4 regions of the Cytobacillus sp. MT66 genome follow, and region 2 is predicted to be linked to each of the others. Evidence: riboswitches for the same ligand, from Rfam matches in the RefSeq annotation. Region 2 holds a riboswitch; each other region holds the start of a gene.
What was found. A riboswitch is a leader RNA that binds a small molecule or an ion and turns the genes downstream of it on or off. The one in region 2 is predicted to bind thiamine pyrophosphate.
Positions count from the first base shown of each region.

Region 1 (3,177 bases), on a different contig from region 2:
TCTAATATATGTTTTAAATATTTTTATAAAAAAAATTTATGGGAGGCTAAATCATTGAACCTTCATTCTCTTCGGATTTTTACTACTGTGGCGTCCATAAAGAGCGTTACTGAGGCTGCAAGAGTTCTTTCCCTAAGTCAGCCAGCCGTAACCATTCAAATACGAAATCTAGAAAAAGAAACAGGATTGAAGTTAATCGAGGCAGAAGGAAGAGGGATCAAACTGACCAACTCGGGTCAATTTTTATTTAAACAAGCCGAACGTTTATTTGATATGGAAAAAGACATAGAAAATAAATTGAATCAATTAAGGAATGGAGAGCTAGAAAATTTACAAATAGCATCAACTTATTTACCAGCTAATTTTTTGTTACCCTCATGGCTGGCCAAGTTTAAAAATGAATCACCTTTGGTAAATGTAGATTTATTTAGTGGTAATTCAAATGAAGTACTCGAAAAATTACTTCGCTATAAAGCTGATATTGCTTTTGTAGTAAAAGAAAAGTGGAAACAAACAGAATTAAACCTCCATCACTTAATGGACGTAGAATTTTGGTTTATTGTCCCGAAAAACCATAAATACAATGGAAAAGAGGTATTACTATCTGATTTGGTCCAAGAACCATTTTTATTAAGAGAGGAAGGAAGTTCTACAAGGGAAGTTCTTTTTTCTTTGTGCAAGGTTCATGGAGTTACGGTTCCACGCATAGGGTTGCAATTTCATGGTTTAAATGAATCTGTCCGTGCTGTTATAGCTGGGTATGGAACAATGCTAGCACCTTCACTGGCAGTACAAGAACACTTGAAGCGTAAGGAATTGGGGAGAGTTAAGGTTAAAGGTATTGAAATAAAACGCCCTGTATATCTTTGTAGCCGTAATAAAGATAAAGAATTATCTCCCAATATCGAAGGGTTCCTGAATATAATAAAAAGTAATCCTTTTTAAAGAAAAGTAGGGGAAAAGGTGGGATTTCTGAGGATTGGACTTCTGTTTGTTAAGGTACCCATAGTATTTTAGTTTTTATAACGGGGAGCATCTGGAAAATGTGATTCCGCCCTTGATCCATTTTAGAGGTCAAATCCCTTTTAAAATGAGCAATTCCAATAAAAATGGTAAATAACATTCTTCAGTTTGCAGTGGTTGTATCTAACCATAATTCCTTTAAACTTTTTGAAATTAGTTCCGTGATTATTTTATCTAAGGTGAAGCGAAAATTTAGGTACAGAATAGATGTATCCTTAAAAAGGAGAATTACACTAGAACAGATAGAGATGTATTCAGATAGTGGATGGGATTATGTAACGGGCTATCAATTTTTTTAAGTATATTCATCACCTGTTGAGCCCGATGTCCCAGAGCTACATATAGACCCGGCCAGAAATCTTTTACACTAAAGGCACTGGGTAAGAAATTAGCCTTTAAAAGAAGCTTAAATGAACAGTAGATTATCAATTACTCATAGTAATCCTCCACCTTTGGGCGGTGGTTTCTCGTTTAATTAAATTCAGTGAATTTTTCTCATTTTATAAATTTTCCTTTTATTTTAACGCAGTTTCATGTATATTAAAATCAAATAGAATAGAAATAACTAGGGGAGTCCAATAAGTTGGGCTGAGAAAGAAACACGTTGAAGTTTCTTGACTCTTGGGACCTGATCTGGTTCATACCAGCGTGGGGAAGTTAGTCATTATAGTCACACTACTTCTGTATACATATAGCCGGGTCCAATTATTTATTGGACACCGGCTTTTTTATGTACTTCATAAGCTTTAATAAGCTCTCCACTTGTTGTGTTCTTTATCTTGTCCTTATATTCATAAAAGGAGAGATTTATTATGTCAATGTCAACATCCTCATTAAACGATCAAAGTATTTCCATCATGTCTAATTTTTCCGGAAGTGAAAAAGTATATGTAACAGGTTCTAGACCGGACATTAAAGTTCCAATGCGTGAAATCAAGTTAAGCCCGACAACAGGTACGTTTGGAGAAGAAGAAAATCCTCCAGTGCGTGTGTATGACACCAGCGGACCATATACAGACCCTGATTATTCTGTCGATATTACTAAGGGTCTTCCTGCCCTTCGCCGTTCATGGATTCAAGAACGCGGCGATGTTGAGGAATATGATGGCCGTGAAATGACACCAGCGGATAATGGTTATAAAGATGAAAAGGATCCTCGCGCCAACCGTCATGCGTTTCCTAGTTTAAAGCGAAAACCGTTACGGGCCAAAAAAGGAAAAAATGTGACACAACTTCATTATGCAAGAAAGGGAATTATCACTCCCGAAATGGAATTTATCGCAATTAGAGAAAATATGAAACCTGAATTCGTACGGGATGAAGTTGCAAAGGGGCGAGCGATTATTCCCTCAAATATCAACCATCCAGAATCAGAGCCCATGATCATAGGCCGTAACTTTCATGTGAAAATTAATGCAAATATTGGTAATTCTGCTGTTTCATCTTCTATCGAAGAAGAGGTTGAAAAAATGACCTGGGCGACACGCTGGGGTGCTGATAATATTATGGATTTATCGACAGGGAAAAATATCCATACAACACGGGAATGGATCATTCGGAACTCACCGGTTCCTGTCGGTACTGTCCCCATTTATCAGGCACTTGAGAAAGTAAATGGTGTTGCTGAAGATCTTACCTGGGAGGTTTACCGTGATACCCTAATTGAACAAGCAGAGCAAGGTGTTGATTACTTCACCATTCATGCTGGTGTTCTTTTGCGGTATGTCCCGTTAACAGCTAAACGTTTAACAGGTATTGTCTCTCGTGGTGGGTCTATCATGGCACAATGGTGTCTATACCACCACAAAGAAAGCTTTTTATACACTCACTTTGAAGAAATCTGTGAAATCATGAAATCCTATGATGTTGCATTCTCTTTAGGGGATGGCTTACGTCCTGGGTCTATTGCAGATGCGAACGATGAAGCACAGTTTGCAGAATTAGAGACACTTGGTGAGTTGACAAAAATTGCTTGGAAGCATGATGTACAGGTGATGATTGAAGGACCAGGGCACGTACCGATGCACCTAATTAAAGAAAACATGGATAAACAACTGGAAGTTTGTCAGGAAGCGCCATTTTACACACTTGGGCCTCTTACGACTGATATTGCTCCTGGTTATGATCACATTACATCTGCTATAGGAGCTGCAA
Region 1 is NZ_JBXAFB010000034.1:4,187-7,363, reverse strand. Features, by position in the region: gene AC1Q59_RS24540 (LysR substrate-binding domain-containing protein) at 55-945, shown strand; TPP riboswitch at 1,581-1,695, shown strand; gene thiC (phosphomethylpyrimidine synthase ThiC) at 1,842-3,177, shown strand, end outside.
Region 1: linked by a shared signal. The riboswitch ahead of thiC (phosphomethylpyrimidine synthase ThiC) and the one ahead of thiC (phosphomethylpyrimidine synthase ThiC) in region 2 are both predicted to bind thiamine pyrophosphate.

Region 2 (3,177 bases):
GGCATCATCTCTTTTGTGTGCACCTGGATGCCCTTTCGCTAAATCAGCAGCATGTGCAGCTATTTTATAAGTTATAACACCTTCACGGACATCATCTCGGTTTGGTAAACCTAAATGTTCTTTTGGTGTAACATAACATAGCATAGCTGTACCATACCAACCAATCATGGCTGCACCTATCGCAGATGTAATATGATCATAACCAGGAGCTATGTCAGTTGTAAGTGGCCCTAGAGTATAGAAAGGCGCTTCCTTACAAACCTCAAGTTGTTTGTCCATGTTTTCTTTAATAAGGTGCATAGGTACGTGACCTGGACCTTCAACCATTACCTGTACATCATGCGCCCAAGCAATTTTTGTTAGTTCACCAAGAGTTTCTAATTCCGCAAATTGTGCTTCATCATTAGCGTCAGCAATTGAACCAGGACGTAGACCATCTCCTAAAGAGAATGCAACATCATAAGTTTTCATAATCTCACAGATTTCTTCAAAATGAGTATATAAAAAGTTTTCTTTGTGGTGGTGAAGACACCATTGAGCCATAATAGATCCACCCCTGGATACAATACCTGTTAAACGTTTTGCAGTTAACGGAACATATCGCAAAAGAACACCAGCATGAATGGTGAAGTAATCCACGCCTTGCTCGGCTTGCTCAATCAAAGTATCACGGTAAACCTCCCATGTAAGGTCTTCGGCAACACCGTTTACTTTTTCAAGTGCTTGATAGATAGGAACGGTTCCTACAGGAACAGCTGAATTGCGAATAATCCATTCCCTTGTTGTATGAATGTTTTTACCTGTTGATAGGTCCATAATATTATCAGCACCCCAACGAGTGGCCCATGTCATTTTTTCGACCTCTTCTTCTATGGAGGATGTAACAGCAGAATTTCCAATATTTGCGTTGATTTTAACATGGAAATTACGTCCTATGATCATAGGCTCTGCCTCTGGATGGTTGATATTAGAAGGGATAATTGCTCGACCTCTTGCAACTTCTTCGCGTACAAATTCAGGTTTCATATTTTCCCTTAATGCGATAAATTCCATCTCAGGAGTGATGATGCCCTTCCTTGCATAATGAAGCTGTGTAACATTTCCACCTTTTTTTGCACGTAACGGTTTACGCTTTAAACCCGGAAACACATTATGATTAGCTCGAGGGTCATTCTCATCCTTATATCCATTGTCTTCAGCCTTAACTTCTCTACCTTCATATTCCTCAACATCCCCTCGTTCATGAATCCATGTGCTTCGAAGAGGAGGAAGACCTTTTGTAATATCAACTGAATATTTAGTATCCGTATAAGGTCCGCTTGTATCATAGACCCGAACTGGTAGATTTTCTTCTTCACCAAAGGCGCCCGTTGTAGGACTTAGTTCAATTTCACGCATTGGTACCTTGATATCGGGTCTTGAGCCTTCAACATAAACTTTTTTACTACCTAAAAAACTAGACATGATGGAAATGTTTTTTTCGTTTAATGAAGTTCTTGACATAGAGTAAATCTCTCCCTTTTTTATAATTAAAGAGGACGAGATCTAGACAATAAAAGAGGAATTAAAGAAATGAATTAAATAAAAAAAGCCGAATCCAAAAAGGATGGACCGGCTTTGTATGTGGAAATTTATTTAATACATGATTATTTTTTCTAACTTCCCCACGCTAGTATGAGCTAGATCAGGTCCAAAGGGTCAAGAAACTTTAACGTGTTTCTCTCTCAGCCCAACTTATTGGACTCCCCTAGTTATTTCTATTCAATTTGGTTTTAGTATACACGAGTTTTAAGTAAAATAAAAGGACCAATAAAAAATATAAAAACCATTTGATTAAGAGACGGACAGCAATTGGTTCTATTGGTAATATGAATTAAACAATAAACATTTTAATTTTTTACAAGAGAGGGAAATAAGGTTTACTTAAGAAGAAAATGAAACGAAATTCCTTAGTTTAAAGGTTGAAAGTCTAAAAGAATCTCCTTTAACTATATGTATAACTTGAGGGGGTCCACATATATTAGGATGAAATTTAATTCCTTTTTCTACCGTACAAATTATAATGGTAGAACTCTTCTTCTGTTAAATTCTCTGTGTATCTACAGGGCGGTCAATAAAAGAAAGCTTGAATAAATAAAAAATAAGGATCGATCTTCAAGCTTATAGGATTACTTTGCGGTCTAGAGAAGAACCCTGTCACTAAGGCTTTTTGAAGGGTATAAAAATTGGCAAACCCATTATTTAATTATTTCAACCGTATGCTCCTCATGCTCATGTAGGCGATCATCATTTTGCACATGGATAGTTATTATGTAAATACCAGCTTCTCTAAATGAATAAGAACCAGTGTATTCGCCTGAATCAGCTTCTTCTGTTTCTACCCAATCATGCTTGTCTGCATTACTTTCATGATAGATCTCATAACGGACATTCGCATTTTCAAGCGGTTCATGATCAATCTGTAAGTTTACAGTCAAATTAGTTGGTTGATTCATCTTGATATCTTCCGGCTTCAGAAAATGCATACTAAATCCTTCGGCATGACTGCCGTGTTCATGACCTTCAGCTTGGTCTTGGTGCCCTTCCTCATGAGCAGCAGTAGCGCCTTCACCGATTGTAATTTGTTTTTTCGGCATGGTGTGCATATCTTTTGCTGTTGTGTGTGCATATATTTCATAAACCCCATCACGGTCAAATGCTACTTCAGCTGTATATGTTCCATCGTCATTATTATTCGCTTCTATCGTAGTACTTTCATCTTCCTTGCCCATTTCCCAGTATTCAAATTTCACTTCTTTGGCATCTTTCACTTTTTCTTCACCATAATTAACAATGGCCTTAAGTTTAACCTTTTCATTTACTTCTGCCTTTTCAGGAAGCACAAATTCAACTTCGATGATCTTTGGTTCTTCAGATGCCTGCTTTTGCTCATTTTTATCTGTGTTACCACATGCAGATAAAAGGCCTAAAACTAAAATTAGCAGCAGCATTCCAATTTTTCTTCTCATTTAAGTTCCTCCATCTATTCTTAGATTCGTCATTATTATAGAACTTTTTTAAGGTCATCTATGATAACATCAACTACCTCAGCCTCTATCCCACTGTAAGATTTAATAATTTTCCCTTCTGGGTTTACTAAAAAGAAGCTAATTCCATGTGTTACTTGGTCAGTTCCTG
Region 2 is NZ_JBXAFB010000028.1:3,407-6,583, reverse strand. Features, by position in the region: gene thiC (phosphomethylpyrimidine synthase ThiC) at 1-1,503, opposite strand, end outside; TPP riboswitch at 1,645-1,759, opposite strand; gene AC1Q59_RS24115 (FixH family protein) at 2,238-3,008, opposite strand; gene AC1Q59_RS24110 (SCO family protein) at 3,044-3,177, opposite strand, start outside.

Region 3 (3,177 bases), on a different contig from region 2:
CCTTTCCAGCCTATTTGTTTTACTTGGCACCCATGGTGCCCACGTTACCTTAGGTATCGGCTGGGCAACGATGGTAATTATTCAGCTTTTAAAAAGAGGCTTGACACCAGTAACGGCAAGAAAAACTTTTATTATCGGACTGTACTGGCATTTCCTTGATGTAGTTTGGATCTTTATTTTCACATTTGTTTATTTAAAAGGGTTGGTGGGATAAATGGAAAAACAAATGAAGGGCTTTCCAGTCAGCCATGTGGTTGGTTTTATCTTTTCTCTCATTCTAACCTTCTCTGCAGCTGGAATTGCCTTAAAAACAGATTTATCATTCAAAGTTATCATGTGGATCATCGGTACCCTAGCCGTTTTTCAAGCTGGCATCCAGTTATTCATGTTTATGCACCTGCGTGAAGGTGAAGACGGCAAGACCAATGTCGTTAATATTGCGTACGGTGTGTTCATGGCAGTGGTTATTGTTGTTGGATCTATTTGGGTCATGAGTTCAGGACACATGCACTAATATTAATGAAAGAAATCGGCTAATAAGCCGATTTCTTTTTTTATCTATAGCCTTGGCTTCCGTCTGTCATTTCCTCCATAACATTAATGAAAAGAATGATACCGAAAACAATAATGGATGAAATTAATAATCCAAATGCGATGGCAAAAGTATAGTCTCCTATCAGTCCACTTACGAACAGACTCGTTAAAATTCCCATTATGCTTAACATTATACAAACAACTGTGATCTTTTTTATTAATAATAACTCACTGATTTGTCTCATTCTTCTCAACTCCTTTTAAGAATATTCTAACTTTGTTCACAGAATTGTCAATATTTAATGATAAATTTACAAAAAAAGCGCTTCCCTTTTAAAGGGAAACGCCTATTTTAAAAATTGCTTACGATACTTTTTTCTGTTCAATAAGTAATGTGGGATCGTTTCTAATGATTAATCGTGGAGCTGTTGAAATAAGCAGAACAGCAACGATTGAGCAAAGAATAGCTGCTCCGAGCATCGTAACCCCATTTACTGCTAGGGAAAATACAAATGGTGACATCCCTTCTGGCGCATATTCGCCAAAGAAAATAACGCCGGCAATGAAGTGCCAGAAATACCGTGCAAAGCTTCCTGCAAATACTGCTGCAGTAATCCACCCCAATGCCTTCTTTTTGGACCCGAATCGAATTTCTTTTTGGATCTGATTAAATAATAGACCCGCAAATCCAATACATGCAAAAGCAATGAAATACTCAATAAATGCTTGCACAGGTGTTGCAATCCAAGCATCTCCCATGGCTATCTGAAGAATTCCCCATAATAGGCCTGAAAGAAAACTTACCCTAAATCCCCAGCGAAAGGCAAGAATAAAAATTGGAATCATGGCAATGGAAATCGAGATGTTTGGCGTTGGTTTAATGGAAGGCAAAAGATCTAGTACAATCGCAAACGCCGCAAAAAATGAAGCCTCAATTAATGCAATTAAACTTAATTTCTTCATAAAAAATCTCCCCTTTCATTTGAATCGTCACCTCAAGGGGAGAATAGATAGACTTAGGAATAATCCACTACTCAAATCCACATTCCTTCGCTAGAATTAACTAACAGGTTCGAAGGGTCAGAACAGAAATCTGTTCACTCTCAGCACTTAGCTCCCCTTGTGGTTACGCTTATATGATTAATAACCAAAGTATATATGAATTGTCTTACAAGGTAAAGTAAAATTGAGCCAATTCATGATTAGGCATCCACATTGATTGATGGCGGTCCATTATTCTCACCAGATGTATTTTTCGTATAGGCATCTCCTAAAATATAGTAATCTAGTGAATCCTTAGAGATCTTATGGTATTCCCTTCTTTTATACATATAGAAGACCGTTCCTAAGATAACCCATACAGCCAGAGCAATTAGTGATGGCATACCTAAGGCAGATGGAGAACCTGGGATCAGCAGCAAACCAAGAAAAGCTAAACCGCTTAGTGCCCCAATTAAGGCAATGAGCTTCTTTATGGGTGATACAGTCTTGGCTTCTCCCCTGCTATTAGCGCTCCATTTAAATTCCTTATATGCTGTAAGGGATGTATAGAAATAGGCTATTGTTACACCCGTGGCAGACATGTCAACAATCCATAATAAAACGGGCCGGCCAAACCATGGCGCTACTAAACAGAATAAGCAAGTAAAAATGACACCGACGTGCGGCGTACCATACTTAGGATGAAGGTTAGTAAATGCATCTGGAAGGACTTTTGCCCGACCCATTGCAAAAAGCAAGCGGCTTGATGAGACATAAAACCCATTTAGACCTGTAAAAACCCCCATTAATAAGGATAATGCCAGCAACAGCACCCCGATCAATCCAAGCGTATCTGAAACTACATCACCAGTTCCCCAAGCAGGATTTCCAGCTACCAGCTGCTGCCAAGGCATTGCTACTGCTGTTGCAATAATCATGAAGCAATAAAGCAGACAAGCCACAATTAGAGAGTAGATAATTAACCGAAACGCCTTTTTTGGAGGGAAATTAAATTCTTCGGCTGCTTGAGGAATATTGTCAAATCCTATATAAGCCCAAGGAGCAATGGCTATAATGGCAATAATTCCCGATAAGGCTGGGATATCTGGTCTAAATAAAGGCTGCAGATTATCTAAACTGGATGCAGGATTCAGGAGCATGCTTAATGTTAAAAGTAAAACACCTCCGACAAGAACTAAGCAAAAAATAAATTGCAAATTACCGGATAATGAGGCCCCTTTAATGTTTAAATAAGCAAAAATAACTAAAGCGAACGATGCAATCAGTACTTCCCCCAGATAAACCTGCCACCCGCCAATTTCATATAAAGGAACAACATCTGTAAAAGACGGGAGAAGAAACTTTCCCAGTAATGAAAGTGCTGAGGCATTTAAAGCAACAATACAAATATAGGCAAGGGTCAAAAACCACCCGCAAATGAATGCATGATCTCTTCCAAATCCCAGGTAAGCATAAGCGAATTCTCCGCCTGAAACAGGATATTTTTCAATTAATACCCCATAGCTTACAGCGATCACCATCATTAATACTGCACCAATTGATAAGCCTATGATTGTTCCAAGTGGACCTGCTTTTCCAAGCCATTCTGTTGGCAATATGAAACAGCCCCAGCCAATGGCAGACCCCAGAGCGATTGCCCAT
Region 3 is NZ_JBXAFB010000001.1:171,317-174,493, reverse strand. Features, by position in the region: gene qoxC (cytochrome aa3 quinol oxidase subunit III) at 1-214, shown strand, start outside; gene qoxD (cytochrome aa3 quinol oxidase subunit IV) at 215-514, shown strand; gene AC1Q59_RS00795 (hypothetical protein) at 555-779, opposite strand; gene thiT (energy-coupled thiamine transporter ThiT) at 898-1,497, opposite strand; TPP riboswitch at 1,563-1,665, opposite strand; gene AC1Q59_RS00785 (APC family permease) at 1,737-3,177, opposite strand, start outside.
Region 3: linked by a shared signal. The riboswitch ahead of thiT (energy-coupled thiamine transporter ThiT) and the one ahead of thiC (phosphomethylpyrimidine synthase ThiC) in region 2 are both predicted to bind thiamine pyrophosphate.

Region 4 (3,177 bases), on a different contig from region 2:
CTTTGTCGCATTCCGCCAGAAAGCTGCTTAGGCAGCGCATCCTTATAATCAAGTAATCCAACTTTGTCTAGCCAGCTTTCGGCTTCCTCTGCTGAAATATGTACATCTTTTCGGAGTTCAGACGGCAGCATGATATTTTCAAGAATGGTCCTCCAGGGCAAAAGCAGGTCTCGCTGGGGCATGTACCCTACATCCCCCAGGGAAACTGGTTTTCCATTGATAAGGATTTCACCGGTATCTTGTTTAAGAAGACCTGTGATTAGTTTTAAAATGGTACTTTTTCCTGACCCGCTTTTTCCTACAAGTGATACAAACTCACCATGCTCTAGTTTCATGTCCAGATTTGAAATGATGTTATCACCATTGTGTTGAAATGAGAAAGATACGTTTTTTAGTTCAAGCATTTTTCCACCAGCTTAATTAATTTAGATTGGCCAATCGTGATCATAGTAGTTCATGTCCCAGAATAGGTATTCATATTTTGAAGTCATCTGGAAATGTTCTTCTAATTTTGCTAGCTCACGCTCTGGCTTGCCGTCTGCAATCTCGTCCATTAGTTTGATCAGCCATTGTGCACCAGCACCGAAAGTTTCGGAATCATAGGTTTCTATCCATTTGGCGTAAGGATTATTGTCCAATTGGTCTCCATATTGCTTTCTTAATAGTTTTCCAATCTCCCAATAATCCCATGCACATGGAAGCAGGCACGCGACTACCTCAGCCAAACTGCCATGCTGAGCAGCATGCAGCATATAGCGTGTATAGGCTAAATTAACCGGAGTTGGCTTTGTTTCTTCCAATTCCTCTCTAGAAATCCCAAACTCTGCAGCAAATTGACGATGAAGCTCCATTTCGAAATTTAATGTTTCATGCAGGATCTGACCAAATTTCCCCATGGTATCCAGGTCGTGCGACTTCATGACACCGATAGCAAACAGCTTGGCATAGTCAATCAAATAGACATAGTCCTGTTTCATGTAGCGGATAAATTTTTCTTTGTCTAGAGTGCCTTTTCCTAATTCTTGGACAAATGGATGCTGGTGATTTTTCTCCCAGATTGGCTGCACGTTTTCAAATAGTCTTTCGGTAAACGTTTTAGTCGTTGTGTTCAACGAACTCCCTCCTTCTGTATAATAGGCTGTGTTTAACGTTGCCGTTGATTTTTAGCTCCAATCAACTTGGTTTTGTAAAACCTTAACTTTTTAACACAATAAAAAAACCGCTTTCCGTAAAGAAAGCGGTTAGTGAATGAAATAAAAGTTTGGTTTTACATCATTCTTGCTTTCCTACGCTAGTATTAACTAGATCAGGTTCAAAGGGTCACATCTCAGCCTTTCGGCGCCCCTAGCAAGACTCTAAATTAAATTGTTTGAAAATTCTCCGACGTACATACCTAGCATATCATGATTCATATGAATTGCAAGTGAATTTTTGGAAAAAGAAAAGAACTGCTAAAAGCAGTTCTTTAGACAAGTACGCGCCATCCGAATGGATCGTCTACTTTATTATTTTGGATGCCAGTTAATTCGTCGTATAGTTTTCTTGTTAATTCACCTGTTTCTCCGTTATTAACGACAAGCTTTTCTTCTTTATAGAAAAGTTCGCCGATTGGAGAAATAACAGCTGCTGTACCTGCACCAAAGGCTTCTTCTAATTTTCCTTCTTTGCTTGCCTGTACAAGCTCATCCATTGAAAGTTTTCTTTCTGTAACTGGTACATTCCAATGTTTAAGCAGGTTGATGATTGAGTCACGTGTAATCCCAGCTAAAATACTGCCATTTAGCTCAGGCGTTACCACTTCCCCATTAATTTTAAAGAAGACGTTCATGCTTCCTACTTCTTCAATATACTTATGCTCTTTACCATCAAGCCATAATACTTGAGAGTAACCAGCGTCTTCTGCCACTTCCTGTGCCTTTAAGCCTGAAGCATAGTTTCCGGCAGTTTTGGCAGCCCCTGTTCCGCCCTTAACTGCGCGGGTATATTCTGTTTCAACCGCAATTTTCACAGGGTTGATGCCTTCCTTATAATAAGCTCCAACAGGAGATAAGATAATAATAAATTGGTAAGTAAGTGATGGTGAAACACCTAAATGCGCTTCAGTTGAAATAACGAATGGGCGAATGTAAAGAGATGTTCCCTCAACATTTGGAACCCAGTTCCGGTCTACATTGATTAATTGCTTTAAGGCGCTTAGTGCTAGCTCCTCATCAATTTGCGGCATGCACAAACGTTCAAGGGAACGGTTTAAACGTTCAAAGTTTTTATTAGGTCTAAATAGAAAAATTTGCTCATCAGCTGTTTGATATGCTTTTAAACCTTCAAAAACTGTTTGCCCATAATGGAAAATGACGGCTGCAGGGTCTAATGTAATAGGCTGATAAGGGACAATGCGAGGATCATGCCAGCCTTTCCCTTCTGTGTAATCCATAAGAAACATATGATCTGTAAAGTTTCTTCCAAATTCAAGATTATGGAAATCAGGTTTTTCTTTTCTTTCAGTGCTTAATTGAACTTCGATTGGATAATCTTTCATCCTACTTCTCCCTGCCTTTTTTTTACTATTGGAAAGTTTAATTAAAAAAAATAAAGCGTTTAACGAATACTAGACAATGCACATAAAATTGGAATAACGCCTATTAGTATTTTCATATAACTTTTACGTGTATTGTAATTACAATTATCCGACAATTCATAGCGTTTTGTCGAGATGTTTTTTAAAATTGTTTAAAATTTTTTTTAAAGCATTAAAAAGGCAATTAGCAACAAGGCTAATTGCAAAAGTATTTCGATACCTTCAATAGTTTTCTTTACTATTGTCTAGTTATTTGAACCATCCTTTTTCTTTTGATTGAGCAATTGCTTCGATTCTATTTTTTACCCCAAGCTTATCCATGATTTGGGAGATGTAATTTCGGACTGTGCCTGTCTTAATTTGAAGTTCAGCCGCAATCTCCTTTGTGTTTTTCCCATCGGCGACAAGTTCGAGCACTGCTTTTTCCCGGGCTGTCAGCGGATTTTCTTCACTGTAGATATCATCCATTAGCTCTGGGGCATAGATCCGCTTTCCAGCCATTACCATCCGGATGGAATTAGCCAGTTCTTCACTTGGGCTATCCTTTAGTAAATATCCCCTAACTCCCGCCTTTAGTGCCCTTTGAAAATAGCCAGATCGGG
Region 4 is NZ_JBXAFB010000001.1:250,839-254,015, reverse strand. Features, by position in the region: gene AC1Q59_RS01235 (ABC transporter ATP-binding protein) at 1-404, opposite strand, end outside; gene tenA (thiaminase II) at 426-1,112, opposite strand; TPP riboswitch at 1,267-1,356, opposite strand; gene AC1Q59_RS01225 (branched-chain amino acid aminotransferase) at 1,466-2,536, opposite strand; gene AC1Q59_RS01220 (response regulator transcription factor) at 2,825-3,177, opposite strand, start outside.
Region 4: linked by a shared signal. The riboswitch ahead of tenA (thiaminase II) and the one ahead of thiC (phosphomethylpyrimidine synthase ThiC) in region 2 are both predicted to bind thiamine pyrophosphate.